DNA from 4 places in the Bradyrhizobium sp. CCBAU 11361 genome. Region 1 is predicted to be linked to each of the others. Evidence: predicted binding sites of a transcription regulator. Region 1 holds the regulator's gene; each other region holds the start of a gene.

Region 1 (7,330 bases):
GGAAGCCTTCACGATCTTGTACGGAACGAGCTTCTTGTCCTTCTCGACCATCGGGTCGTCGTAGCGGCGGCCGATAAGGCGCTTCACTGCGAAGAAGGTGCGCTCGGGATTGGTGACGGCCTGGCGCTTGGCCGGCTGGCCGACGAGGCGCTCGCCATCATCCGTGACGGCGACGATCGAAGGCGTCGTGCGCATGCCTTCGGAATTCTCGATGACTTTGGCGTTCTTGCCATCCATTACGGCGACGCACGAATTCGTGGTGCCGAGGTCGATCCCAATGACCTTTCCCATGGTCCTGATATCCTTGTTTTTGCGGCAGGCTGGCTGGGCCCAGAAGGCACCCGAACCGAAACCCCCTAAGATCAAACATCCGCGATATTGCGATGATTGAGGCTCATATAGGAGGGGGGGAGGGGCCCGCAAGGACCGAACGCAAGTTTCGGCCGTGAAAACATTGGGTTTTGGAAGAACATATCCGGGCTGGATCGCCCTTGCGGGTGAGGAATTATTAACAGGTCCGGTCCTTGGCCGGCACCCCGCCACCGTGATCGGTACCGCCCTGTTGCGGCAAGGCCAAACCCGCTAAAAGGCGGACCGGCCGGAGCGCCGCACCCAGGCTGCTGAGCGCGACAAAGCGGCCCGGTGGCCGACCATCGAACGGCCTCAATATGGACCAATCAGAGTGCCCATGAAGCTGACCCGCCCCCTCGCCGCGCTCGCCCTCCTCATTGCCTCCGCGCTTCCGGCCGTGGCCGCCGACGCCGTTTTCCCGCCCGGCTTGCGCCTCGGCATGGTGCCGCTGATCGGCCTCAACACGGCCAAGACCTTTCCGGGCTTCGAGAGCGAGGACGGCACCGTCAAGGTGCTGATCACCGAGCTGCCGCCGGCCGCCTATGGCGAGGTCGCGAGCGCCTTCAATTCCAACCCCGCCGGCGCCAGCGGCGTCAAGCAGGACAAGATCGAGACCCCCGCGGGCCTTGCCTATTTCACCACCGAGAGCGGCAAGGCCGGCGAGACCCCGGTGAAGCGCTATTCGATGATCGTGCCGGGCGCCGGCTTCTCCGGCTATGTCGCGGTGCAGATCCCGGAGAACGCGACCAAGATCTACACCGACGAGGCGGTGCGGCAGATGTTTGCGAGCGCCGTCACCCGCAAGCAGGTCTCGGCCGAAGAGCAGATCGCGCTGATGCCGTTCAAGATCACCGACCTCGCCGACTTCAAGGGCATCCGCACGCTGGCGCCGGGCTCCAGCATCATCCTGGCCGACGGCGACGAGAGCACGGGCTTTGAATCGAAGCCGCTCATGATCCTCGGCCTTATCGGCGCCACCCCGCAAGCCGCCGAGGACCGCGCCCGCTTCGCCCAGGAGGCGGCGCTCCAGATCCCCGGCGTGCGCGAGTCGCGCGTCACCATGTCCGAACCGATCCGCATCAACGGCCAGCAGGGTTTCGAGACCCGGATCGACGGCGTCAGCGGCAAGGACAAGACCCCGGTGACCGTGGTGCAGTGGATCCGCTTCTCAAGCGGCGGCGCCTCGCTGCGCATCATCGCCAGCGCCCCTCGCGACCAGTGGTCCGCCGCCTTCACCCGCTTCCGCGCCGTGCGGGACGGCATCCAGCCGAAGGGGTAGCCCAAGGCGCTCCAACACACTCAACTGTCGTCCCCGCGAAGGCGGGGACCCATAACCACAGGGAGTGGTTACGGCGCGCGCTGGTAACTCCGAGTCCTCGCAAAACTGTTGCTGCGGCGTATGGGTCCCGGCCTTCGCCGGGACGACGGGAAATTAGCACGCCCAAGCGCTGGACAGAGCCGGCTGCATTTTCGGGCTTCTGTTCGTATACGAACGGAACTAGGCTTGCCTCCATTGGATCATCCTGGAGGGAGGCGAACGATGCTTGATCGACGACAAATCCTCGCGGCGCTTGGGACAAGCGCTCTCGTAGCCCTTACTCCAAGCGTGCTCTTTGCGGCCGCATCGATCAAGCCGGACGATGCCTCCGCGCTGCTGGTGATCGACGTGCAAAACTGCTTCCTGCCCGGCGGCAGCCTCGCGGTGAAGGAAGGCGAGCAGGTCGTTCCCGTCATCAACAAGATGGCGAAAGCGTTTGCGAACGTGGTGATGACCCAGGACTGGCACACGCCCGGCCACATTTCGTTTGCATCAGTGCATTCCGGCAAGAAGCCGTTCGAGACCATCGACCTTCCCTACGGCAAGCAGGTGCTGTGGCCCGACCATTGCGTGCAGGGCACCGACGGCGCCTCGCTGTCGAAGGACCTCGCGATCCCGCATGCCGAGCTCATCATCCGCAAGGGTTTTCACAAGGACGTCGACAGCTATTCGGCCTTCCTCGAAGCCGACGGCAAGACGTCGACCGGCCTCGCCGGCTATTTGAAGGCCCGCAAGATCAAGCGCGTCTTCGTCGCCGGCCTCGCGACGGATTTCTGCGTCGCCTGGACCGCGCTCGACGCGCGCAAGGCGGGCTTTGAGGTCTATGTCGTGGAAGACGCCTGCCGCGGCATCGACACGCAGGGCTCGCTGGCAAAAGCCTGGGCCGACATGGCCAAGGCCGGCGTGAAGCGCATTCAGTCTGCGGATATCGCGGTCGGCGCGTAAGCGTTTCGCGCTGTCATTCCGGGGCGATGCGAAGCATCGAACTACGGTGCGCAATTACGCACCTGAGAATCTCGAGATTCCGGGTTCGGCTCTTCGAGCCGCCCCGGAATGACGCCCAAACTCAGTTGGCCGCGCCGCTCGACTCGTTGTTGTTCGCCGCGGGCGCAGCCTTCGCGCCGCCCTTGGCGACACCGACGAGAGCCGGACGCAGCACGCGCTCGCCGATGGTGTAGCCGGCCTGCATGACCTGCACGACGGTGCCCGCAGGCACCGACGCATCCGGCACCTCGTACATCGCCTGCTGGAAATTCGGGTCGAACTTCTGGCCCTGCGGATCGAACTTCTTGACGCCATGCTTTTCCAGCGCGTTGAGCAGCGAGCGCTCGGTGAGCTCGACGCCCTCGATCAGCGAGGTCAGGCCGGGATCGGCCGCGGCACGGGCCTCGGCCGGAACCGCGTCGAGCGCACGCTGGAGATTGTCGGCGATGTCGAGCACGTCGCGGGCAAAGCCGGTGATGCCGTAGAGACGGGCGTCGGCGACCTCCTTGGTGGTGCGCTTGCGCAGATTCTCCATCTCGGCCAGCGTCCGCAGCATGCGGTCGCGCGCCTCGGCGGCTTCCTGCTGCAACAGCTCGACCGAGCCGGGCTCCGGATCGTCGGGCATGATGTAGGGTTTTGACACCACGGGCTCGCCGGTTGGCGGGGTCGTGTCGTCGGGCTGCCGGTCTCGATCGGTCATCGGCTCTCTTCTCGAACTCGTCTCAAGGGATTGTTGGCCCGGATATCGTGCCTAAGCTCACGAAAATCAAGCGCCCGTGATCGGAGGAAACGCCGGTCAGCCCCCCAAAAGGCGGCTGACGATGCGCGCGGCGTAGTCCACGGTCGGGATCACGCGGGCATAATTCAGCCGCGTCGGCCCGATCACGCCCAAAACGCCGACGATGTGGCCGGCGGCATCCCGATAGGGCGAGATGATGGTGGAGGAACCCGACAGGGAAAACAGTTTGTTCTCCGAACCGATAAAGATGCGCACGCCCTCGGCGGTCTCGGCCCGGCCGAGCAGGTCGATCACGCCGCGCTTGGTCTCGAGATCGTCGAACAAGAGCCGCACCCGCTCCAGATCCTCCAGCGCGTGCAAGTCTTCCAGCAAATTGGCGTGGCCACGGACGATGAGCTGGCGGTCCTCGTTCTCGCCGCCGGACCAGCTGGCGATACCGGCGGAAATCACCTTCTGGGTCAGCTGATCGAGCTCAGCACGGGCTTCCGCCAGCGCGGTCTCGAGCTCGAGCCGCGCCTCGGCCAGGGTCCGGCCGCGAATCCGCGCGTTGAGGAAATTGCCGGCCTCGGTGATCGCCGAAGAGGGAACACCGGGCGGCAGCGTCAGCACGCGGTTTTCGACCTGGCCATCCTCGCCGACCAGGATCACCAGCGCCTTTTCCGGTTCCAGCCGGACGAATTCGATGTGTTTCAGCCGCGCATTGGATTTCGGCGTCAGCACCACCGCGGCGGCGCGGGTCAGGCCCGACAGCCGGGTCAGCGCCTGGTCCAGCGCCGCCTCGACCGACTGCGCCTGACCGACGGAGGTGAGCTGGCTCTGGATCGACTGCCGCTCGGCGTCATTGAGGTCGCCCACCTGCATCAAGGCGTCGACGAAGAAGCGCAGGCCGAGTTCCGTCGGCAGCCGGCCGGCGGACGTATGAGGGGCATAGATCAGGCCGAGTTGTTCCAGGTCGGCCATGACGTTGCGGACCGAGGCCGGCGACAGCGGCATCGCGATCAGGCGTGAGATGTTCCGCGAGCCCACCGGCTCGCCGGTCGCGAGATAGCTTTCGACAATCTGACGAAAGATGTCGCGGGAACGCTCGTTGAGCTGGGCGAGGCCTGCGCGCGGCGCGATCAGATGGATCGGATCGTGATGGGCCACGGACGGTAACTCCTCTCAGACGCTTATAATTTGTCTATCCCGGAGGGTTCTGACAAGCGTGGCGTTTGCGGGGTGGAAAACCGGGGGTGAAAAAGCCTTGCCGCCCACCCTCACCCCACCTACAAGCACCGCGAATAGCCCTTTTCCGAGAGTTTTGGAGGATTTCCCATGCGGCCAAGCCGCCGTGCGCCCGACGAATTGCGCCCCGTGACGCTGGAGCGCGGCGTGGTCAAATATGCGGAAGGCTCCTGCCTGGTGAAATTCGGCGACACCCATGTGCTGGTCACCGCCACGCTGGAGGACCGCCTGCCGCCGTGGCTGAAGGGCCAGGGTCGCGGCTGGGTCACCGCCGAATACGGCATGCTGCCGCGCGCGACCTCGGAACGCACCCGCCGCGAGGCCTCCGCCGGAAAGCAGAGCGGCCGCACCGTCGAGATCCAGCGCCTGATCGGCCGCTCGCTTCGCACCATCATCAATCTCGAAGCGCTCGGCGAGCGCCAGATCACGGTCGATTGCGACGTGCTCCAGGCCGACGGCGGCACGCGCACGGCCTCGATCACCGGCGCCTGGGTCGCGCTCGCCGATTGCGTCAACTGGATGAAGGCGCGCAACATGGTCAAGGCCAACGTGCTGCGCGACAACGTCGCCGCGATCTCCTGCGGCATCTACAACGGCAACCCCGTACTCGACCTCGACTATGCCGAGGATTCGGAAGCCCAGACCGATGCCAATTTCGTCATGACCGGCGACGGCCGCATCATCGAGGTGCAGGGCACCGCGGAACGCGAGCCGTTCACGGAAGCCGAGTTCCTGGCGCTGATGGCGCTGGCGCGCAAGGGCGTCGCGCGGCTCGTGGACTTGCAGAAACTGGCTGTCGCGTAGTCAATAGGCCCATGCACCGCCGAATCACCGGAAAGCTCGTCATCGCCACCCACAATCCCGGCAAGCTCGCCGAGATGAAGGAGCTTTTGGCGCCTTACGGCATCGAGGCGGTGTCGGCCGGCGAGCTCGGCCTTCACGAGCCCGACGAGACCGGCAACGATTTCCGCAGCAACGCCGCGATCAAGGCGATCGCGGCGGCGCGGGCGACCAAGCTGCCGTCCTTCGCCGATGATTCCGGCATCGTGGTCGACGCGCTCGACGGCGCGCCGGGCATCTACAGCGCGCGCTGGGCCGGACCGACCAAGGATTTCACCGCGGCGATGACGCGGATCGAGCGCCTGTTGCAGGAGCGCGGCGCGACCACGCCCGACAAGCGCAAGGCGCATTTCGTCTCCGCGCTCTGCGTCGCCTGGCCCGACGATCATCTCGACGAGGTCGAGGCGCGCGTTGACGGCACGCTGACTTGGCCGCCGCGTGGCACCGCCGGCTTCGGCTACGACCCGATGTTCCTGCCCGACGGCCACAGCCGTACTTTCGGCGAGATGGAAAGCATCGAGAAACACGGGCTGCCGCCGCTTGGCCTCGGCCTGTCGCACCGCGCCCGCGCCTTCGTGAAACTGGCGGAGATCTGCCTTGAGCCGCGCTAAGGAAGCCTTCGGCGTCTACGTGCACTGGCCGTTCTGCCTGTCGAAGTGCCCCTATTGCGACTTCAACAGCCATGTCCGCCACGCCGCGATCGACGAAGCGCGCTTCGCTTCCGCCTTCGGGCGCGAGATCGAAACGACCGCGCAGCGCGCGCCCGGCCGCGAGGTCACGTCGATCTTCCTCGGCGGCGGCACGCCGTCGCTGATGCAGCCCGCGACCGTCGGCGCCGTGCTCGACGCGATCGGCAAGCACTGGATGGTGGCGAAGGACGTCGAGGTCACGCTGGAAGCAAACCCGACCAGCGTCGAGGCGACGCGCTTCGCCGGCTATCGCGCCGCCGGCGTCAACCGCGTCTCGCTCGGCGTGCAGGCGCTCGACGATGCTTCGCTGAAGGCGCTCGGCCGCATGCACAGCGCGCGCGAAGCGCTTGATGCCGTCGCCATCGCGCGCCGCTCGTTCGACCGTTATTCGTTCGACCTGATCTACGCGCGCCCCGACCAGACGCCGGCGATGTGGGCCGATGAGCTGCGTCTCGCGATCGACGAAGCGGCCGAGCATCTGTCGCTCTATCAATTGACGATCGAGGAAGGCACGCCGTTCTTCGGCCTGCACCAGGCCGGCAAATTGAAGACGCCGAACGAGGCGGTCGCGCGCGCGCTCTACGACATCACGCAGGAGACCTGCGACAAGCTCGGCCTGCCCGCCTACGAGATTTCCAATCACGCGCGGCGCGGCGCCGAATGCCGGCACAACCTGGTCTACTGGCGCGGCGAGGAATATGCCGGCATCGGCCCCGGCGCGCACGGCCGGCTCGACATCGACGGCATCAGGCACGCCACCGCCACCGAGAAGCGCCCCGAAGCCTGGCTGATGCGGGTCGAGACCAGCGGCCATGGCGTCGTCACCGACGATCTTCTCAACAGCGAGGAGCGCGCCGACGAATTCCTGCTGATGGGACTCCGTCTCGCCGAGGGCATCGACCCCGAGCGCTACACCGCCCTCTCCGGCCGCCCGCTCGACCCCAAGCGCATCGCGCTGCTGCGCGAGGAAGGTGCGATCACCGTCGATACCAGCGGCCGCCTGCGCGTGACGAGCAGCGGATTCCCGGTGCTGGACGCGGTGGTTGCGGACCTGGCGGCCTGAGCTCTCTCCCCATCGTCGTCCTGGCGAAAGCCAGGACCCATAACCACAGGAAGTGGTTTGGCGAAGGCTCGAGGTGACTAGCTTCGCGTCCCAACTGCCCTTGGGGGTAATGGGTCCTGGCT
Region 2 (7,330 bases), on a different contig from region 1:
GGCATCAGCCCGGGCGTCAACCGCGCCATCCGTGACCTGATCGAACGCGGCCGCCTCAACGCCACCTCGGTGATGATGGTGGGCCCCACGATCGCTCGGGGCGAGATCGAGGCGCTCCAGGCCGCAGCGAAGACGAGCCCGCGCTGCGCGATCGGGTTGCACGTGACGCTGTCCGCGCCGTTCCGGCCGCTTACCATGCATTTTCGCCCGCTCAACGGCGACATGTTCATGCCGTTTCCGAAGCTGTTGTGCGCGGGTGTTTTGCGGCGGCTCGACCGCGAATTCTTTCGCAATGAGGTGAAGGCGCAGCTCGTGGCCTTCGCTGATGCTTTCGGCCGCGCACCAGACTTCGTCGATGGACATCAGCATGTGCAGCTCTATCCGCAGGTGCGCGACGGCTTTGTCGACGCGGTTGCCGAAACCGCGCCAAACGCCTGGGTGCGTCAGGGCGGCCGCGACCTGCCGCTGAAGCAGCGGTTGGCCTCGCCCAAAGCCATGGTGCTCGACATCCTCAGCGCGCAATTCCGCCGCCGCGCCGCCGGTGCCGGCCTAGGCTTCAATCCCGGCTTCGCGGGCGCCTATGACTTCAGCCGCGCCGCCGATTTCGGCGAAATGATGCGGCAATTCCTGGACGGCCTGCCGGATGGCGGCCTCGTGATGTGCCATCCCGGCTTCGTCGACGACGTCCTTGCCGCGCTTGATCCGATGACCGACGTGCGCGAACGCGAGTATGCCTATCTCGGGAGCGACGAATTCGTGCGGCTGCTGGCGCAGACCAATACGACACTGGGGTGAAAGCCGGCGAAAGCGCCGGCCCGACGAGGCAGCTTGTCGCATACCGAAATTTAATATGGCCGGCACTGTTGGGGCCACAATGGAACCCTACATCTTCTGCGCGCTTGGTTTGCGCGAGGGAGATTGATCATGACGCCGCAGGAACGCCAGCTCGTCGACGAGCTTTTCGACCGGCTTTCGAAACTGGAAAATGCACCGCGCGATCCCGACGCGATCGCCGCGATCTCCGACGGCCTGCGCAAGGCGCCCGGCGCGATTTACGCGCTGGTGCAGACCACGCTGTTGCAGGACGAAGCGCTGAAGCGCGCCCATAACCGCATCCAGGAGCTGGAGGCGGCCCATGCGCCCGAACAGGCGCAATCCGGCGGCTTCCTGGATACCATGCGCGACACGCTGTTCGGTGGAGGCCCCTCGCGCGGCTCGGTTCCGAACGTGCCGCCGCGCGATTCGCGGCCGGTCTGGAACAGCGGTCAGGCGATGCAGCAGACGCAACCCGGTTACGGCGCCCCGCCGCCCTATGGACAGGCTTACGGTCAGGCTCCGGCCCCGGGCTATGGTGCCCCGCCGGCCGGCGGTGGCGGCGGCTCGTTCCTCGGTACGGCCGCGGCGGCCGCAGCCGGCGTCGTCGGCGGCTCGCTGCTGCTCTCCAGCATCCGCGGCATGATGGGCGGATCGCACCAGCAGGCCTTCGGCGACACCAACGCCCTGGGCGACCGCAGCGCTGGTGGAAGTCCTTGGGGCGGCAGCGACCAGTCCGGCGGCTCGCTCGCGCGCGATGCCGGCCTCAACGACATCGGCTCCAGCCGCGACCGTGGCGGCGATTCCCGCCAAGGCTTGGTCGACCAGGCTTCGAACGACGACCAGAACTACAACGATCAGAACGACAATGACGACAATGTCGACTTGGCCGACGACAGCGATTTCGGCGGCGGCGACGATGGCGGCAGCGATTATGCGTAAGGCTGCTCGATAGCGCGCAAACAAAAACGGCCGCCCATGGGGCGGCCGTTTTCATTTCGAAGCTCGGACCTCACATCACCACGACCTTGGTGCCGACATTGACGCGGCCGTAGAGGTCGATGACGTCCTCGTTGCGCATGCGGATGCAGCCGGAGGAGACGTTGGTACCGATGGTCCAGGGCTCGTTGGAGCCGTGGATGCGGTAGAGCGTGGAGCCGAGATACATCGCACGGGCGCCGAGCGGGTTTTCCGGACCGCCTTCCATGTGCCTCGGCAAGTCGGGGCGGCGCGCGATCATTTCCGCCGGCGGGGTCCAGTCCGGCCATTCGCGCTTGGCCGTGATCGACTTCACGCCGGACCAGGTGAAGCCGGGACGGCCGACGCCGATGCCATAGCGCATCGCCCGGCCGTTGCCCTCGACGAGGTAGAGGAACTTGTTCGGCGTATCGACCACGATCGTGCCGGCACTTTCCTTGCCGCTATAGTCAACGAGTTGTTTCTCGAATCTCGGATCGAATTGACGCTGCCGCGGATCGACCGCCTCCTGCTGGAGACCTGCGCCTTGCTGATATCCACCCTGCATCTGCGGCTCGCCCATCGGCGGCAGGCGGCGCGGATCGTTGTAACCCGGCTGTTGCTGATACACCGGCGGCGGAGCGTAGGCCGGACCGCGGCCGGGCCCGTCGCCGAACAGGAACTCGATGAAGCCGCCGCCCATGTTCGCATTGGAGGCGACGCGCACCGGCGCCGACGGCACTTGCGGCTGGTAAAGCACCGCGGGCGGATCGTTCGGCACGGTATTGTCGAAGGCGCTGGCGCTGGTTGCGCCGGCAACGAGGGTGCAAGCGCCGCCGAGCAGCGCGACAGACATTTTCTTGAACATCGACGTACTCTGTACTGTTTCGTCTAGATCACATGCGTCGTGCAGAGCTGATGGCTGATCGGCGTCCGCGACGTGGTCAATAAAAAGCAAAAGGCGTTTTGTTTGGTAAACGGAAACGCCGTTTTGATTCACCACGTCGCGAGCGACGGCCCAATTTGGCGATCAGCGTTTATTTTCGATGAACGCCTCATGCTCATGGTTAATCGCTTCTTCTCGCGTCGTCGCGCGCGGCCGAGCAACAGTTCCGGTCGTGAACCTCGTGTTAAATTGCTTCTGCCTACAAAGACGCGTGAGTGAGGTGGGGGGAGTTCCTGATGGCGATTCACCGCAAACGTTTTCGTGTCGAAGAGGCTATTGTCGGCGAGATGCCCAGCCCCGAAATGATTGAGGAGGCTGCGCCGATGCATAACGAGATCATGGCGGAGCTGCGCGCGATCCGCGCACAGATGGCGAAGGGCACCGCTGCCCCGCTGTCCGCCAGCGCGGCGATGGCGGCGATCGATGCTTCCACGGCTCATGAGCTTGCCGAGACGCGCACCATGCTCGACACGTACCGGGCGCAGATCGAGCAGTGCGAGAAGCTGAAGGTCGAGCTCGACCTCATCCACGACGCCATCGACCGCACCAAGCGCGAAATCGCGACGCTGCATGGCAAGAGCTTCGACGGCGGCGAGATGGCCAAGGTCAATGGCGAACTCGGCGCGGTCGTCGGCGGCACCGAGCAGGCGACCCAGCAGATCCTGGAAGCCGCCGAGTCGATCGACCAGGCGGCCAGCGCGATGTCCAAGGTGCAATCGGCCGACCAGCAGAAGCGGCTCGCCGACGACATCCAGGAGCGCGTCATCTCGATCTTCGAGGCCTGCAACTTCCAGGACCTGACCGGCCAGCGCATCAGCAAGGTCATGACCACGATGAAGTTCATCGAGCAGCACATCAACGCGATGATGGAGATCTGGGGCGGCGTCGACGCGATCAAGGCCCATGTGCCGGCGCCGGTCGACGCCCGCACCGACGACGAAAAACTCCTCAACGGTCCGAAGCTCGCCGGCGACGTCGGCCACGCCTCGCAGGACGACATCGACGCGCTGTTCGACTGAACGGACGCGAGATCGCGGAAAAGCAAAACGCCGGCGCGAGCCGGCGTTTTTGTTTTTGGGGATTTATCTCACGCTGTCATTCCGGGGCGGTCCGCAGGACCGAACCCGGAATCTCGAGGTTCCGGGTTCGATGCTTTCGCATCGCCCCGGAACGACAATCAGAACATCACGCCCTCGGGGCGCAGCGGACGTAGACCATGTTGCCGTAGCGGGTGGCGGCGTCCTTGTCGATGAAGCGGGTGATCAGGACGCGGCCGTCGAAGGACACGATCTCGCGGTCCTGCTCGCCGGGGGTCGGACCGGCCGGCCCGATATAGTTCTTGCCGCTGGGCGAACCCTTGAGCCGCAATTCCTGCGGCGTCGCCTGGTCGGCCAGATGCATGACCACGCCGCCGGAGGTTCCGGAGCCGATCACGTAGGGATTTTTGCACTGGGACCGAGCCGCAGCCTCGGTGCGGGCGCGGTCGGCCGGGTTCTGGAACGAGGCAAGACCCCAGCGGCCGACGATCTCGTCGGCGCGGATGCTCGCCGGCATTTCCGGGCCGGTACCGGGCTCGGCTTCGGGCGGCGGAGACGACGACGAGAAGGACGGCAGGCTCATGCCGCCGCCGCAGGCGCCCAGCAACAGCGCCAGAGAAGACGCGGCCGCCAGATTGGCTACCGTGCGCGCGCGAGCTGAACTGATCATGGCATTCCCCCGAACAAAACCATGGCCGCACCCCTCCCGCAGCCAAGCGCAAAACCGACGCCGGGGCAATGACGTCCTTTGATACGCCGGCGCCCCGAACACGTTTCCAATGCCACCATCCTATATCCGCCTCACCAATCGCTTAACCACCTTTGCTTGACAGGATCGCGGCCAAGCCATATTTCCGGGCGCACTATTAGCACTCGGAAAGCCCGATTGCTAAGCGCGCCGTTCGATCCTCGGGAAGAGGACGGACGGAAGCGCCGCCCCACCCACTTCATTACTTCCGAAGCGAGCCTCCAAAGGGAAACGTCATGGCTAAATCCAAATTTCGTCCGCTGCATGACCGTGTCGTGGTCAAACGTATCGACGCCGAGGAAAAGACCAAGGGCGGCATCATCATTCCGGACACAGCCAAGGAAAAGCCCTCCCAGGGCGAGATCGTCGCCGTCGGCCCCGGCGGCCGCGACGAGACCGGCAAGCTGATCCCGATCGACCTCAAGGCGGGCGACCGCGTGCTGTTCGGCAAGTGGTCGGGCACCGAGGTCAAGATCGACAACGAAGAGCTCCTGATCATGAAGGAGTCGGACATCATGGGCGTTCTGGCCTAAGGCCATCCGCCTGAACAGCCGCTGAATGCGCCACTGTCATGCCCGGGCCTGACCCGGGCATCCATCATTCTTCGCAAAAAGATTGGATTGCCGGGTCAAGCCCGGCAATGACGGAGAGAGCGCAACCCAGCACGAAACACGACACTCACGAAACACGAGGGATTGCAGAAATGGCTGCCAAAGACGTCAAGTTTTCCGGAGACGCGCGCGAACGCATGCTGCGCGGCGTCGACATTCTCGCCAACGCCGTCAAGGTGACGCTCGGCCCGAAGGGCCGCAACGTCGTCATCGAGAAGAGCTTCGGCGCGCCCCGTATCACCAAGGACGGCGTCACCGTCGCCAAGGAGATCGAGCTCGAGGACAAGTTCGAGAACATGGGCGCCCAGATGGTGCGTGAGGTCGCCTCCAAGACCAACGACCTCGCCGGCGACGGCACCACCACCGCGACCGTGCTGGCCCAGGCCATCGTGCGCGAAGGCGCCAAGGCGGTTGCCGCCGGCATGAACCCGATGGACCTCAAGCGCGGCATCGACATCGCGGTTGCGGCCGTCATCAAGGACATCGAGAAGCGCGCCAAGCCGGTTGCCGCCTCCTCCGAGGTCGCCCAGGTCGGCACCATCTCGGCCAACGGCGATGCCGCCATCGGCAAGATGATCGCGCAGGCGATGCAGAAGGTCGGCAACGAGGGCGTCATCACCGTCGAGGAGAACAAGTCGCTCGACACCGAGGTCGACATCGTCGAGGGCATGAAGTTCGACCGCGGCTATCTCAGCCCCTACTTCGTCACCAACGCCGAGAAGATGACCGCCGAGCTCGAGGACGCCTACATCCTCCTGCACGAGAAGAAGCTCTCGGGCCTCCAGGCCATGCTGCCGGTGCTCGAAGCCGTGGTGCAGTCGGGCAAGCCGCTCGTCATCATCGCCGAGGACGTCGAGGGCGAGGCGCTGGCGACCCTGGTCGTCAACCGCCTGCGCGGCGGCCTCAAGGTCGCCGCCGTCAAGGCGCCGGGCTTCGGTGACCGCCGCAAGGCCATGCTTGAGGACATCGCGATCCTCACCGGCGGCCAGCTCATCTCCGAAGAGCTCGGCATCAAGCTCGAGAACGTCACGGTGAAGATGCTCGGCCGCGCCAAGAAGGTGGTGATCGACAAGGAGAACACCACGATCGTCAACGGCGCCGGCAAGAAGCCCGACATCGAGGCCCGCGTCGGCCAGATCAAGGCGCAGATCGAGGAGACCACCTCGGACTACGACCGCGAGAAGCTCCAGGAGCGCCTCGCCAAGCTGGCCGGCGGCGTCGCGGTGATCCGCGTCGGTGGCGCGACCGAGATCGAGGTCAAGGAGAAGAAGGACCGCGTCGAGGACGCCCTCAACGCCACCCGTGCCGCAGTGCAGGAAGGCATCGTCCCCGGCGGCGGCGTCGCGCTGCTCCGCGCCAAGAAGGCGGTCGGCCGTCTCACCAACGCCAACGACGACGTCCAGGCCGGCATCAACATCGTGCTGAAGGCGCTGGAAGCCCCGATCCGCCAGATCTCCGAGAACGCGGGCGTGGAAGGCTCGATCGTCGTCGGCAAGATCCTCGAGAACAAGTCCGAGACCTTCGGCTTCGACGCCCAGACCGAGGACTATGTCGACATGGTCGAGAAGGGCATCATCGACCCCGCCAAGGTGGTGCGCACCGCGCTCCAGGACGCCTCCTCCGTGGCCGGCCTGCTGGTGACCACCGAAGCCATGGTCGCCGAGGCGCCGAAGGAAGCTCCGCCCGCGATGCCGGCCGGCGGCGGCATGGGCGGCTTCTGAGCCGACCGTTCCGTGACAATGTTGCGAAGGCCGCCTCCGGGCGGCCTTCTTTTTTGCCGACCATTGCTCACGCTTTCCGATTCAACCGACGGCCAAAACCCACTACGGTGGCGCCGATTCTAAAGCGCGATGAGATCGGAATGAGTCGTCATCGCGCCTTAGGTTATTGTTTGAGCATGATCTTTTCGGAAAACCGCGACACACTTTTCCGGATCATGCTCCCTTGCTCGAGGATTTCATCGATGCGCGCGCTTCTGGTTTGCTCCACGGCCCTTGTGGCGGCTCTGCTTGCTGTTTCGCCGGAGGTCGCATCCGCCCAGATGAAGCTGTCGCCAAAGGCGACGGCGCCGGGCGGACCCGAGACGCGCTATTTCACCTCGATCGACGGGCTGATGGACGGCAATGCCGACGTGATCCTGAAGGAGACCCGCCAGGGCAAGACGGTCACGGCGGCCGTGCTCGACGTCTGCTATCCGGTCGCGAAAAATTCCGACCGC
Region 3 (7,330 bases), on a different contig from region 1:
CGTCGTCCCCCACGACCACCCGATCAGGTTGATCTTGTCGACCCCTCGCCGCGACCGGATAAACGTAGCAGCGCTGCCGACGTCACGCACAGCGACGGGTGTGCGCACGATTGGCTGATTGTTGGACGCCGGTTCTTCCATTTCAGGCGGACGGGTCGACCCACCATAACCGCGGACATCGACGAGATAGACGTCATAGCCCTCCTGGGCCAGATGATCCATCCAGGACAAGCCGTCCAGGCGAAGGTCGAACGAAGTCGACGCCGGGTAGGTCGATCCCGCGACGAACAAGACCGTCTTGTCGGCAGAGAACCGGACCAAGTCGGACCGTCGCTTGTTGCGAACGAAGAGTTCGATCCCTGCGGTGTCGCTCGGGATCATCATCTCGTCGCTGATGATGCCGTCGGTAATCGATTTATGCATCTCGGTGTCCTCTCAGGTTACGCGAACCGCCAGTCGAACCTGTCGCCGCTACGTGTGACGTGTCCGGCCGACGTGTTGGCGAAATGAGCCGTGAAAACGGTCGAGCGATCTTCCGCAGCCCGTTCGAGAAGCCAGCGGCGCGATGCGCGGGCGCGCTCCGCGTCCTCACAAAACGCGCTGTTCCAGTCCGGACGATAGATCTGAAGCGGCTGATGCATGATGTCGCCGCTGAAGAGCGCCTTCTGTCCCTGGTCGGAAAGCTGGATAGCGACGTGACCAGGGCTGTGCCCCGGGGTCGGATGGAACGTAAGACCGTCCCCGATCGCAGCCTCGCCATCGACGATCTCGGCCTGTCCGCTCTGGATAACAGGAAGAACGCTGTCCTCGAATACGCCGGCGCTGAAGCCTTCCTTGCCAGCCGGGCCGGACCAATGATCGTACTCGGCCTTGGAGAAGACGTACTTGGCATTCGGGAATGTCGGCACCCAGCGGCCGTTGAGGAGTCGCGTGTTCCAGCCGCAATGATCCGCGTGCAGGTGGGTACAGCAGACATAGTCGACCTGTTCAGGTGAGACGCCGGCTTCCGCCAGCCGGTCGAGGAAAGGCAGATTCAACTGATGAAAGCGCGGCAGCATCGGACGGTTCTTGTCGTTGCCTGCGCAGCTGTCGATCAGGATCGTATGGTGCCGCGTCTTCAGAATCCAGGTGTGGATGCTCGCGATGAAGCGCCCCTCCGCCTCGTCGAAGCAATCCGGGATCATCAGCGCTCGGTGCTTCGCCAGAACCGACTGATCCCAATCCGGGAAGAGGAAGTCCGGGCTGAAACCCGGACCTCGGATCTCGACAACCTGACGAATGGCAACGTTGCCGATCGCGTGCATTGCGGTCATTTGAACCAGACTTTCTTGCTTGTGCAGATTGAAGCGTGACCGCTAGGCCGTGGCAGTCGCGACTGACTCGACCTTGGCCGCTGCCGGCGCCGATTGCAGCCAAAACAAGCCGAGGAAGAACGAGATCGCCGAAATGACCATCACGTAGTACAGACCGGCGTATATATCGCCGCTGGAGATCTGGAGTGCCGCGGCGATCGCCGGCAAGAGGCCGCCGAAATAGCCGTTGCCCACGTGATAGCTGAACGAGACCGACGTGTAACGCACCTGGGGCGGAAACAGATCGGTCATCGCCGATGCCAGCGGACCGAAGATCATGCCGGCAACCGTGCTCAGCGCCGCCAACACGAGTATGATCATTCTGAAATTCATCGCACTTGGATCGGCACGGCTCGGATATCCGGCCTCCTCAAGCGCATGCTTCAACTTGGCGGTGAACGCCGCAACATCCGGAGCCTGCCCTGCGGCGCCAACCGGGATTGGCTTGCTGCCAACGAAAACCGTCGCGACCGCCCCTTTTGCTTCGGACCTAGTCAAATAGGGAGCGCCGAACCGGATCAAGGCGTTCTTGGCCATATCGCACCCTGTGGTGAACTTCGCCGTTCCGATCGGGTTGAATTGGAAGGAGCACTCCGATGAATCCACCGCGACGGTTACGGGTACGGCGGCCTGCGCGGCATGCAGCGCAGGGTTGGCATAGAAGATGAGCGCCTTGTAGAGCGGGAGGTAGGTGAACGTGCCAATGACGCAGGCAGCCAGGATGAATATCTTGGTGCCGTAGCGGTCGCTCAACCAGCCGAAGAAGATCATCACCGGCAGCGTCAACATCAGTGCCGCACCGACCAGGAGACTCGCGATCTGCGGATCGACCTTGGCCGTGCCGGTGAGAAACACCAGAGAATAGATCTGAGCACCGACCAGCAGCACGCTCTGGGGGACGACCATCGCAAACATCGCGATCAGCACGCGTTTCAGGTTCGGCAACGCCCGGAGCGTGTCGTAGATCGGAGACTTCGAGAGCGTCCCCTCATTCTTCATTTTGAGGAAGAGCGGCGATTCCTGCAGCTTCAACCGAATCCAGACCGAGATCGCGAGCGGCAACACCGAACTGATGAACAAGATGCGCCAGCCCCAGTCATTGAATGCCTCGGGTGTAACGCTGGAGCGCATGAGATACACGGATAGCATCGAGAGAGCGAAGCCGATCGGTGCAGAGGTTTGCAGCCAGGACGTTAACCAGCCGCGGCGGCCTTGCGGTGCATGCTCTGCGATGTAGGTCGCAGCACCGCCATACTCACCGCCAAGAGCCAATCCCTGGATCATTCGCAGCAAGATCAAAATCGAAGGCGCCCACAGGCCGATCGACGCATAGCTCGGCACCAGACCGACGGCAACCGTTGAAAATCCCATCATCAGGATCGTGGTGAGAAAGGTTTGCTTGCGTCCGATCATGTCGCCGATGCGACCGAACACCAGCGCTCCAAACGGCCGAACGAGATAGCCCGTGCCGAAGGTGAGAAGCGCGAAGACATTGGCCCAAACTGGATTGTCAGCCGAGAAGAAATTAACCGAGATGGCCGAAGCCACCGAGATATACATGAAGAAATCGTACCACTCGATGACCGTACCGACGGTCGCTGCGATCATGACCCTTCGCTGCAACTCGATGGTGGGCTCCGCCGCAGCAGGACCGGCGTTTGGCAGCTTCCTCATCTGTCCCCCAACTATCTTGTCCGCTTTCGCGGCCCATATGATCCGGCTTGCGTTGATGTCCTCCGTCATGGGATATTTGAAATCGATAGATGAGATATGTGGTATAATCCGGATGAATATCAGGGCTCATGACATGCCTCTGCTCGTATCGCTCAAGGCGATGCTCGATGAGAGGAACATCACCCGTGCGGCAGCGCGGCTTGGCATTAGCCAACCGGCACTTTCCGCCCAACTGGCCAGGCTGCGCGATATCTTCAAGGATCAGTTGCTGACACCTGCCGCCTCGGGAAAAGGCATGGTCCTCACCCCGCGGGGAAACGAGCTCAAGGAACCTCTGCGACTGGCACTGCAGAATCTGCAAGATGTTATCGGTGCACCAGCTGGTTTCGACCCGAAGAAATCGGATCGAACTTTCACAATCGGCGCGAACGACAACGCGACCGCTATTGTTGGGTCGCGGCTGGTCGCGTTCTCGCGACGGGATGGCTTATCGAGAATCCGGTTCGCCTTCCGCTCGATCGATTTGATGAAATTAGCTGGCCAGCTCGAGGCGGGAGATCTCGACGTTGCGCTGGTTTCGAAAGATGCGGTCCCAAGCGGAATGCCGTCCCAGCCGCTGCTCGATGAACGGTTCATGATGGCCCAGCGTAAGGATCATCCGCGCGGATTGCGGCGGCCCACGATGAGAGAGTATTCGCGCCTGGAGCATATTATCGTTTCGGGAGAAGGCGGCGGCTTTCGCGGCTTCATCGACGATGTCCTGGCGAAGGACGGGCTGACGCGTTGCGTCGCCGTGTCAGTTCAGCACTACAGCGTCGTGCCGCTCTTGCTACAGTCGACCGACCTCGTTTGCACTCTTCCGCAGCGTTTCCTCAACCGCTACCGTGATGTCCTGCAATCCCTGCCGCTGCCGTTCGATACGAGGCCCTTTACGCTGCACGCCACTTGGCACGCCCGATTCGATAACGATCGCGGTCATCAATGGCTTCGGCAGCAACTCAAGGACTGCGCCACCGGCTAGCAACGCGAGCTGAAGTGAAACCACTTGCTCATCGACATTTCAGCCAACTCCGGGCCGCCTGTGTGTCGCGGTCTGGCCGTAACCGACGAGTTGGAAGAGAGGCCCTCATCCTTGCCGATGGCGACGATGATATTGGACTCCGTCAGGCCAGCCATTTCGTACATTCGGCCTAGGTCGTCGGCTTTCCCACCGCGGGATTGATGGCCAACGAGGATCCGGCAGCGCCTCCGGCTTCATAGGCCGTCATCGACACCGTGCGGCTGGTGCTGCGCGCCGCCCGTAAATTCAGGCCGAGCTTGCCGAACTCGTCGTCGACGATCGAAGCCTTGAGCACAACGAGACTGCGGCCGGTGCTTTGATTTACCTCATCGCGGCTGCCCTTCATCGCCGTCAACTTCTCCGCGATGGATGCGACCATGCCTAGCGCAAACGAGGCATTGGCCAAATGCCGCTCATTGTGCCGGACCCGGCCATAGCCGGACGTGGTCTTGTAGCGGCCGAGTTCGGAGCGGACGGCGGCGTCGATCAGTTCGGCCAGATAGTGCGCGACTTCGATATCGGCGCGAAGGCCGAAGAACACATAGCGGCTCTCGCCTGCCTGGTTCTTCTCGCGCCAGACCCGGCAGCTGCAGAAATTGGCGATTGCGCCGATACAGTCGTCGAGCGGGATTCGCTTCTTGCGGTAAGTCTCATATGACCGCCGTTCGCAAGGCGCCTTGCGAATCTCGATGTCGGTCAGCGACAGGTCGTAGCGATCGAGCAGCTCAGCGACTTTGGCAGCGGCCGACAGCGCCTCGTCTTCGGTGCAGCCGTTGTCGATGGTCTTTGCGCGCAACGCCTGGATGCGCAGTTTGAGCTTGTCGAGCGCCACGAGATTGGGGGATTGGTCCACTTTTACGTTGCCCCGGGAAGCTCCGACCGAACTGACGCCCGGGCGAACTAGACTGGCGGAGGGAGAGAATCTAGAAAGAAAGTGCTCTTCCGCTGCATCTCAGGTGCTCTTGGTAAGCGAGAGGGATGGGATTTTCCAGCCTCTCCGCGTACCGCCGCGGGTCTACACTGCCGTTGGACGCGGCATCATTGTACCTGAACAGGCTAATCCAAACGCGCGCAACCCTGCCCGGCTAGCCATTGGATGGCAAAGCCAAACAACAACCTGGGCAGACGGTACAAGCCCGCCTAAAGTTTCCTCAGCGGCTTCCTCCGACCAGCCCAGACTTGATTCCAGGGGCTCCATTAGGTGGCTCTGAATGGGCCCTCCGCGGACCGGCGAGGACGACGGATTTTCGAAATCCTTCGCGGCTTTGTCTTGTTTGCCGACCAAGCCGGCTTATTTTCGGAGCGGTCAGCACTCGCTAGCTTCGACTGCTATTTCAAAAAGCGACTAGAAGATAGGAGGGAGAGCATGAAATTCCGTCCGCTTCACGACCGGGTCGTGGTCAAGCGCATCGACGCGGAAGAGAAGACCGCTGGCGGCATCATCATTCCCGACACGGTCAAGGAGAAACCCTCCCAAGGTGAAGTCATCGCCGTTGGCCCCGGCGGTCGTGACGAAAACGGCAAGCTGATCCCGATCGACGTCCAGGTCGGTGACCGCGTATTGTTCGGCAAGTGGTCCGGCACCGAAGTCAAGATCGACACCCAGGAGCTGTTGATCATGAAGGAGAGCGACATCATGGGCGTTCTCACCGACGTGTCTTCCAAGAAGAAGGCCGCCTAGTCCACTGCCCAAGCGCCTGTCGAGCGCCTCATCAAGGGTGAAACCAAGTCAAAAACTCAGGGAAACCCACTATGTCAGCAAAAGAAGTCAAATTCGGAGTCGAGGCCCGCGACCGCATGCTGCGCGGTGTCGACATCCTCCACAATGCGGTAAAAGTGACGCTCGGTCCGAAGGGGCGCAACGTCGTCCTCGACAAGTCGTTCGGCGCTCCCCGTATTACCAAGGATGGCGTCACCGTCGCCAAGGAGATCGAGCTCGAGGACAAGTTCGAGAACATGGGCGCCCAGATGGTGCGCGAAGTCGCTTCCAAGTCCGCAGACGCGGCTGGCGACGGCACCACCACCGCGACCGTGCTCGCCGCTGCGATCGTCCGTGAAGGCGCCAAGTCGGTTGCCGCTGGCATGAACCCGATGGATCTGAAGCGCGGTATCGACATGGCCGTGGAAGCCGTGGTCGCCGACCTCGTCAAGAACTCCAAGAAGGTCACCTCGAACGAGGAAATCGCCCAGGTCGGCACGATTTCAGCCAATGGCGATGCGGAGATCGGCAAGTTCATCGCCGACGCCATGAAGAAGGTCGGCAACGAGGGTGTCATCACCGTTGAGGAAGCCAAGTCGCTCGCGACCGAACTCGAAGTTGTCGAAGGCATGCAGTTCGACCGCGGCTACATCTCGCCCTACTTCGTCACCAACGCCGAGAAGATGCGCGTTGAAATGGATGATGCCTACGTCCTCATTAATGAGAAAAAGCTGTCTCAGTTGAATGAACTACTTCCCTTGTTGGAAGCAGTGGTGCAGAGCGGCAAGCCGCTTGTGATTATTGCCGAAGACGTCGAAGGCGAAGCGCTCGCCACCCTCGTCGTCAACCGTCTCCGCGGCGGCCTGAAGGTCGCCGCCGTCAAGGCTCCGGGCTTCGGCGATCGCCGTAAGGCTATGCTGCAGGACATCGCGATCCTGACCGGCGGCCAGGCGATCTCGGAAGACCTCGGCATCAAGCTCGAGAACGTCACGCTCAACATGCTTGGTCGCGCCAAGAAGGTCATGATCGACAAGGAGAACACCACGATCGTGAGCGGCGCCGGCAAGAAGGCCGACATCGAGGCGCGGGTATCTCAGATCAAGGCGCAGATCGAGGAAACCACCTCGGACTACGACCGTGAGAAGCTCCAGGAGCGTCTCGCCAAGCTCGCGGGCGGCGTCGCGGTGATCCGCGTCGGCGGCGCGACCGAGGTCGAAGTGAAGGAACGCAAGGATCGCGTTGATGACGCGATGCATGCGACCCGCGCGGCGGTCGAGGAAGGCATCTTACCAGGCGGCGGCGTTGCGCTGCTGCGCGCCTCCGAGCACCTCAAGGGCATTCGCACCAAGAACGACGACCAGAAGACCGGGGTCGAGATCGTGCGCAAGGCGTTGTCCTACCCCGCCCGCCAGATCGCAATCAACGCGGGCGAGGACGGCTCGGTCATCGTCGGCAAGATCCTCGAAAAAGATCAGTACGCCTACGGCTTCGACTCGCAGACCGGCGAATACGGCAACCTGGTCTCCAAGGGCATCATCGATCCGA
Region 4 (7,330 bases), on a different contig from region 1:
TGCGCCAGGCGGCGATCGGCCTTGTCGTGACCTTCGTCACCGCGGCCGTGCTCCTGAAGCTGCCGGTCGTCGCCCATGCCTTCGGCGCCATCAACGACGCGGTCGGCGCGATCTCCGCGGCCTCGCGCGCCGGCTCCTCCTTCGTGTTCGGCTATATCGGCGGCGGCCCCCTGCCCTTCGACCTGAAGGTGCCCGGCGCCGACTTCATCCTGGCGTTCCAGGCGCTGCCGATCGTCCTGGTCATGAGCGTGCTGACGACGCTGCTGTTCTATTGGCGGGTGCTGCCGCCGATCGTGCGCGGCATGGCCTGGCTCCTCGAGCGCACGCTCGGCGTCGGCGGCGCGGTCGGGCTCTCGACCGCGGCCAACATCTTCCTCGGGATGGTCGAGGCGCCGCTGTTCGTGCGGCCCTATCTGGCGCAGATGACGCGCAGCGAATTGTTCCTGGTGATGACCGGCGGCATGGCCGGCATCGCCGGCACGGTGCTGGTGCTCTATGCGACGCTCCTTGCTCCCCTCATCCCCGACGCCGCGGCGCATTTCGTCATCGCCTCGGTGCTGGGCGCGCCGGCTGCGATCCTCGTCAGCCTGATCATGGTGCCGGAGACATCAGACAAGCGCACCGGCGGCACGCTGGAGGATCCCGAGATGGAGGTCTCCGGCACGATGGATGCGATCGTGAAGGGCACGAGCGCAGGGATTGAGCTGCTGATCAACATCGTCGCGATGCTGCTGGTGCTGGTGGCGCTGGTCTACCTCGTCAACGCCATCCTCGGCCTGTTGCCGAATGTCGCCGGCGCCGCGATCTCGTTGCAGCGCCTGCTTGGCCTCGTCATGGCGCCGGTGTGCTGGCTGATGGGATTGCCCTGGGATCAGGCGGTGACGGCCGGCAGCCTGATGGGCACGAAAACGGTGCTCAACGAACTGATCGCCTATGTCGACCTGTCGAAGCTCGCGCCGGATGTGCTGGACACACGCTCGCGCCTGATCATGCTCTACGCGATGTGCGGCTTCGCCAACTTCGCCAGCCTCGGCATCATGATCGGCGGCTTGGGAGTGATGGCGCCGGAGCGCCGCGAGGAGATCAACGCGCTCGGGCTGAAGTCGATCGTCTCGGGGACGCTGACGACGTGCCTCATGGGGGCGATCGTGGGGGTGTTGGCGTAAGTCTCTCCACCGTCATTCCGGGGCGCGCGTAGCGCGAGCCCGGAATCCATCTGGCCGCAGCACTCGGGGTGAAATGGATTCCGGGCTCGCGCCAAGAGGCGCGCCCCGGAATGACAGCGGAGAACGACAACGCGCGACTGCGCGTCAATCTACGCCTTCAGCTCCACCGTCTTGAACTCCGCCGGCAGGATCACCTCCAGCAGCTCGACGTCATCGGAATAATCCAGGATCATGTGCTTGATCTTCGGCGGCTGGGTCCAGGCGCTGCCTTGCTTCATCAGCGTCTCGCCCTCCCCCTCCATGTAGGTCTTCACCCAGCCCTTGAGGACATAGACCATCTGGAATTCGACGTCGTGGAAGTGAAGCTTTGAGACTTCTGCGGGATTGCAGGGGCCCTGCAGCCGGATCACATGCGCTTGCGCGAGCCCATGGCTCGCATCGGCAATGCCCAGATCGCGATATTTCGCATAAGCGCGCAGGCCATCGGCCTTGAAGTCTTCCTCGCGGTGATGGCTGATCGCGACGCGCTGCCGGGGACGTAGGGGCTTCTTCGGAGCGGTCGTGCGCGCCTTTGCCTTCACCGTCTTGCGCGCCGAGGATCGTGCCGCCGCCTTGGTGCCGCTCCGCTTTTTCGCCGCTGCCTTGGTTGCGGGTCTTGATGCCTTTTGCCTGGCCATTGTCTGCCTCCCTGATCTGAGCCGCGCCCGCCGGACGGGTACAACCCGAAGGCAGACTATCCAGTCCTGGACGAGGCAGCAATCGCGGGTTCGGGCTGGTCACGCGACGACGCGTCGTTCGTAGCTTGTCCGAAGCTGTCGTCGCGAACGGCCGTCGTCTCGTATTCGTTCCCTCGGCGATTTAATCTCGCTGCGAGATTCTGGGGGAATTGATTCATGAGCAACAGCGTAGGTCAGCGTGCATTTCAAAATGCCCGGCTTCGGAAACGGCAGGAGGCCGACGTGCTGCCATTGCTCGGGAACGCCCTCCAGCTGCAAAAGAAAGGGCTTCTCCCCGAGGCCAAGGCGGCCTATCGCCAACTCCTGCAACTCGCGCCCAACCAGTTCATCGCGCTGCATATGCTCGGCGTCCTGGAGTCCGACGCCAAGAGCTATCAGCAGGCTGAGATTCTGCTGAGCCGGGCGGTTGCCGCGGATCCGCGATCTGCCGAAGCTCATATGAGCCTGGGCGTCGCGCTGAACGGGCTACGACGTCACGACGAGGCCTGCGAGAGCCATCGAAGGGCCCTCGCCTTGCGCCCCAACTACGCCCTCGCCCTGTCCAATCTCGGTAACGCAAGCGTGACCCTCGATCTTCAGGAAGCGCTCGCGTGCTACGACAAGGCGCTCGCAATTGACGGAAACCTTGCCGAAGCCCACAACGGCCGGGGTTGGGCGCTCTGCCGTCTGCGCAATTTTGACGAGGCCATCGCAAGCTTGAACCGCGCGCTATCGATCAAGCCTGACTATGCCTCAGCGCTGGCGAACCGCGCCGTCGCATTGCAGGAGCTGCTGCGATTTGACGAAGCCATGGCGGATTGCAATCGGGCGGTCGCCCTGGCACCCGACGACGCGAACGGGTGGCTCTGGCGGGCCAGCGTCTGGCTCCAGATGAAGCAAATGGCCGAAGCATTGCCCGATTGCGAGAAGGCCCTCGCGATCGATCCCGAGTCCGCTCAAGCTCACCTGGTGCTGGGCCTTTGTCTCACCGGACTTGGCCGAGTCGACGAAGCCCTGGCCAGTTTCGACAGGGCTCTTGCCATTACGCCTGACTTCGCGAGCGCAATCTCCAACAAGATCTTCGCACTTGATTTCTTGGGCGATGCCAGCGTTGAGCAGCATCAGCAAGCGCGGCAAGTATGGTGGGATCAGATCGGCGCGAAAGTCGCTTCGGAAGCGGCGAGATCGCACGACAACAGCCGCGATCCGGATCGCCCTCTGGTGCTTGGCTATGTCTCGGCGGACTTCAACGCGCATTCGGCCGCGTTCATCTTCAAGCCGGTCCTGCAATACCATGACCGGGAACAGTTCGAGATTGTGTGCTACTCTTGTTCATCAAAAGCGGATGCGGCGACCGACGAATTTCATAAGATCGCCGATCGCTGGCGCGACGCCTCGCAGTGGAGCGACGAACGCCTCGCCGATCAGATCCGCGCCGATGGCGTCGATATCCTGATCGATCTGTCCGGCCATACCAAAGGAAACCGCCTTGGCGTATTTGCGCTCAAGCCGGCGCCGATCCAGGTGCATGGCTGGGGCCACGGTACCGGCACCGGTCTGCCAACGATCGATTATCTGTTCTCGGACCCGGTCGCGATTCCTGCCGCGGTTCGGCATCTGTTTGCGGAAACCGTTGTCGATCTGCCGTGCTTTGTCACGCTGGAGCCGCTGCCGATCGAGCTTGCGCGGGCGTCAACGCCGGCGACCTCGAACGGCTTCGTCACATTCGGTGTCTTCAACCGCATCAGCAAGATTTCGGACGCGGCCGCGCAGGCCTGGTCCAGGATTCTCGAGCGAGTGCCGGGGTCACGGCTGCTGATCAAGGATCTTGCGCTGGACGATCAACTGGTCCGCGACAATCTGCTGGCACGGCTTGCAACTTGCGGAGTGCCGGCCGAACGCGTCGATCTGCTCGGAACCACCTTGCGAATCGATCATCTGAGATCATTCCATCGCGTCGATATTGCCCTCGACCCGTTCCCGCAGAACGGCGGCGTCAGCACGTTGGAAGCCTTGCAGATGGGCGTGCCCGTGGTGGCGAAGCTCGGGAACAGTCTGCCCAGCCGTGCCGGCGGCTCCATCCTCACCGCGCTTGGCCTGCCGGACTGGGTTACGGACAGCGAGGAGGCATATGTCGACATCGCGGCGAGCCGCGCGGCGCAGGTCGGCGACCTCGACAAATTGCGCCGCGAGCTGCCCGGACAGGTCAGGGCTGCGCCCGCCTGCAACCCGGTCGCCTACGCGCAAGCGGTGGACGAGGCCTATCGCGCGATGTGGAAGCGCTATTGCAGCAGCGACGCCTGATCGCTGCGTCAATGCAGCCTGAACACGCCGTCGACCGCACGTAGCTCGGCCGGCTTGATCAGCTTGGAATGCGCGACGGTGACCGAATAGAGGGGACCGTCGAGCTTCTGCTGCCAGAACGCCAGGAAGTCGGTCAGCGCCGGGAATTTCGGGAAGAGATCGTAGTTCTGCCAGACATAGGTCTGAAGCAGCGAGGGATGATCCGGCATCCGATAGAGAATTTCAGCCGTCGTCAGCCCGTAACCCAGCACCTGTTTCCGGAAGTCGTCGGAAACCACCCCAACCCGCGAGACCATGCCAACCTCCTTTGCAGGAGCGCATTCAGGGGCGGCTTGATCCGGTACGCTGCTTACGAGCCACCCGGTGGAGATGCGCTCACATGAGAGAAATGTGACGCAAACTGATAATCCATCTCAAGCCCAAAAGTTTAACAAGCTGTTGAAATTCAATGCGTTAGCAGCAGAGACGGCTCCGTGCTAATACGGTCCGGCTGACGGTTAACGATGGAAAAGAGATTCTGGCACAGCGCGCTTCCGAGTGCCGATTTTTCTGCTAGAAGCCCTTGCCCCCGCAAAATTCCTGTCCTATTTCAGCTTCGCCTGTGCTAGCACTCGCGGGCACAGACTGCTAACAATCTGAAATCATCAACCCGAGCAATTGCTTAGGAGGACTGCATGAAATTCCGTCCGCTTCACGACCGCGTCGTGGTCAAGCGCATCGACGCAGAAGAGAAGACCGCTGGCGGCATCATCATTCCCGACACTGCCAAGGAAAAGCCCTCCCAGGGCGAAGTCGTCGCCGTCGGCCCCGGTGGCCGCGACGAAGCCGGCAAGCTGATCCCGATCGACCTGAAGGTCGGCGACCGCGTGCTGTTCGGCAAGTGGTCCGGCACCGAGGTCAAGATCGACAGCGTCGATCTGCTGATCATGAAGGAAAGCGACATCATGGGCGTCCTCGACGTCCCCGCTTCCAAGAAGAAGGCGGCCTAAGAGCCCCCTCTCGCCCCCAGCCAAACACCTAAGGAAAAATCCAGATGGCAGCTAAAGAAGTCAAATTCTCGGTTGAAGCGCGCGACAAGATGCTGCGCGGCGTCGACATTCTCGCCAACGCGGTGAAGGTCACGCTCGGTCCGAAGGGCCGCAACGTCGTGCTCGACAAGTCGTTCGGCGCTCCCCGCATCACCAAGGACGGCGTCACCGTCGCCAAGGAGATCGAGCTCGAGGACAAGTTCGAGAACATGGGCGCCCAGATGGTGCGCGAAGTCGCTTCCAAGTCCGCTGACGCGGCCGGCGACGGCACCACCACCGCCACCGTGCTCGCCCAGGCCATCGTGCGTGAAGGCGCCAAGTCGGTTGCCGCCGGCATGAACCCGATGGACCTCAAGCGCGGTATCGACCTCGCGGTCGAAGCCGTCGTTGCGGACCTCGTCAAGAACTCCAAGAAGGTCACCTCGAACGAAGAGATCGCCCAGGTCGGCACCATCTCGGCCAACGGCGACCAGGAGATCGGCAAGTTCCTCTCCGACGCCATGAAGAAGGTCGGCAACGAGGGTGTCATCACCGTCGAGGAAGCCAAGTCGCTCGAGACCGAGCTCGACGTCGTCGAGGGCATGCAGTTCGACCGCGGCTACATCTCGCCCTACTTCGTCACCAACGCCGACAAGATGCGCGTTGAGATGGACGATGCCTACATCCTCATCAACGAGAAGAAGCTCTCCTCGCTGAACGAGCTGCTGCCGCTGCTCGAGGCCGTGGTGCAGACCGGCAAGCCGCTGGTCATCGTCGCCGAGGACGTCGAAGGCGAAGCCCTCGCCACCCTGGTCGTGAACCGCCTCCGTGGCGGCCTGAAGGTCGCGGCCGTCAAGGCTCCGGGCTTCGGCGATCGCCGCAAGGCCATGCTGCAGGACATCGCGATCCTGACCGGCGGCCAGGCGATCTCGGAAGACCTCGGCATCAAGCTCGAGAACGTCACGCTCAACATGCTCGGTCGCGCCAAGAAGGTGATGATCGACAAGGAGAACACCACGATCGTCAACGGCGCCGGCAAGAAGGCCGACATCGAGGCGCGCGTGTCCCAGATCAAGGCGCAGATCGAGGAGACCACCTCGGACTACGACCGTGAGAAGCTCCAGGAGCGTCTCGCCAAGCTCGCTGGCGGCGTCGCGGTGATCCGCGTCGGCGGCGCGACCGAGGTCGAGGTGAAGGAGCGCAAGGATCGCGTTGATGACGCGATGCATGCGACCCGCGCGGCCGTGGAAGAAGGCATCGTCCCGGGCGGCGGCGTCGCCCTGCTCCGTGCCTCCGAGCAGCTCAAGGGCCTGCGCACCAAGAACGACGACCAGAAGACCGGCGTCGAGATCGTGCGCAAGGCGCTGTCGGCTCCCGCTCGCCAGATCGCGATCAACGCCGGTGAAGACGGCTCGGTGATCGTCGGCAAGGTGCTGGAAAACAAGTCGTACGCCTACGGCTTCGACTCCCAGACCGGCGAATACGGCGACCTCGTCAAGAAGGGCATCATTGACCCGACCAAGGTGGTCCGCACCGCGATCCAGAACGCAGCCTCGGTTGCGGCTCTGCTGATCACCACGGAAGCCATGGTCGCCGAGCTGCCCAAGAAGGGCGGCGCCGGCCCCGCGATGCCTCCGGGCGGCGGCATGGGCGGCATGGACTTCTAAGGTCCAACCACCTCAAGGACTACGAAACCCCGGCAGCGATGCCGGGGTTTTTGTTTGTGGCGCAACTCTCTCCACCTCGTCATTCCGGGGCGCGCGAAGCGCGAGCCCGGAATCCATAACCACGAACCTTAGTTGGCTATCCCCGAATAGAGATCATCCCAGTTCGGGTTCTGCTCCTCGATCAGGCGCGCCTTCCAATCCCGTCGCCACTTCTTGAGCTCCTTCTCGCGTGCGATGGCGCTCGCGGGGTCGTCGTAGATCTCGAACAAGACGAGCTTGTCGACGCCGTACTTCGTCGTGAAGCCGGGGACGGCTTTGGTCCTGTGCTAGGCGCACAAGGTCATCGGTCACGCCAATATAGAGCGTGCCGTGCTTCCTGCTTGCGAGGATGTAGACGTAATAGGCCATTCCATCCGCCTGGGGTTATGGATTCCGGGCTCGCGCTTCGCGCGCCCCGGAATGACGAGGTG

What was found. Region 1 encodes HrcA, which represses chaperone genes, less so after heat shock. Its sites were predicted from a motif close to GTTAGCACTCNCNNNNNGNGAGTGCTAAC; they were not measured.
Region 2: the regulator HrcA is predicted to act here: its motif matches at 4,619-4,647, upstream of XI08_RS07470 (co-chaperone GroES).
Region 3: the regulator HrcA is predicted to act here: its motif matches at 5,392-5,420, upstream of XI08_RS14360 (co-chaperone GroES).
Region 4: the regulator HrcA is predicted to act here: its motif matches at 4,790-4,818, upstream of XI08_RS16810 (co-chaperone GroES).

The regions. Positions count from the first base shown of each region.
Region 1 covers NZ_LBJZ01000189.1:16,605-23,934, forward strand. The annotation lists gene dnaK (molecular chaperone DnaK) at 1-291, opposite strand, end outside; gene XI08_RS29160 (hypothetical protein) at 689-1,630, shown strand; gene pncA (bifunctional nicotinamidase/pyrazinamidase) at 1,892-2,614, shown strand; gene grpE (nucleotide exchange factor GrpE) at 2,736-3,353, opposite strand; gene hrcA (heat-inducible transcriptional repressor HrcA) at 3,450-4,538, opposite strand; gene rph (ribonuclease PH) at 4,707-5,420, shown strand; gene rdgB (RdgB/HAM1 family non-canonical purine NTP pyrophosphatase) at 5,432-6,067, shown strand; gene hemW (radical SAM family heme chaperone HemW) at 6,054-7,208, shown strand.
Region 2 covers NZ_LBJZ01000022.1:30,437-37,766, forward strand. The annotation lists gene XI08_RS07445 (ChbG/HpnK family deacetylase) at 1-795, shown strand, start outside; gene XI08_RS07450 (DUF2076 domain-containing protein) at 925-1,755, shown strand; gene XI08_RS07455 (L,D-transpeptidase family protein) at 1,826-2,638, opposite strand; gene XI08_RS07460 (protein phosphatase CheZ) at 2,953-3,735, shown strand; gene XI08_RS07465 (hypothetical protein) at 3,902-4,423, opposite strand; gene XI08_RS07470 (co-chaperone GroES) at 4,738-5,034, shown strand; gene groL (chaperonin GroEL) at 5,205-6,833, shown strand; gene XI08_RS07480 (hypothetical protein) at 7,076-7,330, shown strand, end outside.
Region 3 covers NZ_LBJZ01000156.1:33,434-40,763, forward strand. The annotation lists gene XI08_RS14335 (alpha/beta hydrolase) at 1-384, opposite strand, end outside; gene XI08_RS14340 (MBL fold metallo-hydrolase) at 441-1,304, opposite strand; gene XI08_RS14345 (MFS transporter) at 1,356-2,960, opposite strand; gene XI08_RS14350 (LysR family transcriptional regulator) at 2,911-4,047, shown strand; gene XI08_RS14355 (DUF2786 domain-containing protein) at 4,217-4,939, opposite strand; gene XI08_RS14360 (co-chaperone GroES) at 5,453-5,767, shown strand; gene groL (chaperonin GroEL) at 5,839-7,330, shown strand, end outside.
Region 4 covers NZ_LBJZ01000166.1:29,643-36,972, reverse strand. The annotation lists gene XI08_RS16830 (NupC/NupG family nucleoside CNT transporter) at 1-1,166, shown strand, start outside; gene XI08_RS16825 (cupin domain-containing protein) at 1,316-1,843, opposite strand; gene XI08_RS16820 (O-linked N-acetylglucosamine transferase, SPINDLY family protein) at 2,060-4,186, shown strand; gene XI08_RS16815 (usg protein) at 4,195-4,482, opposite strand; gene XI08_RS16810 (co-chaperone GroES) at 4,861-5,175, shown strand; gene groL (chaperonin GroEL) at 5,220-6,860, shown strand; partial or broken gene XI08_RS16800 (GIY-YIG nuclease family protein) at 6,989-7,268, opposite strand.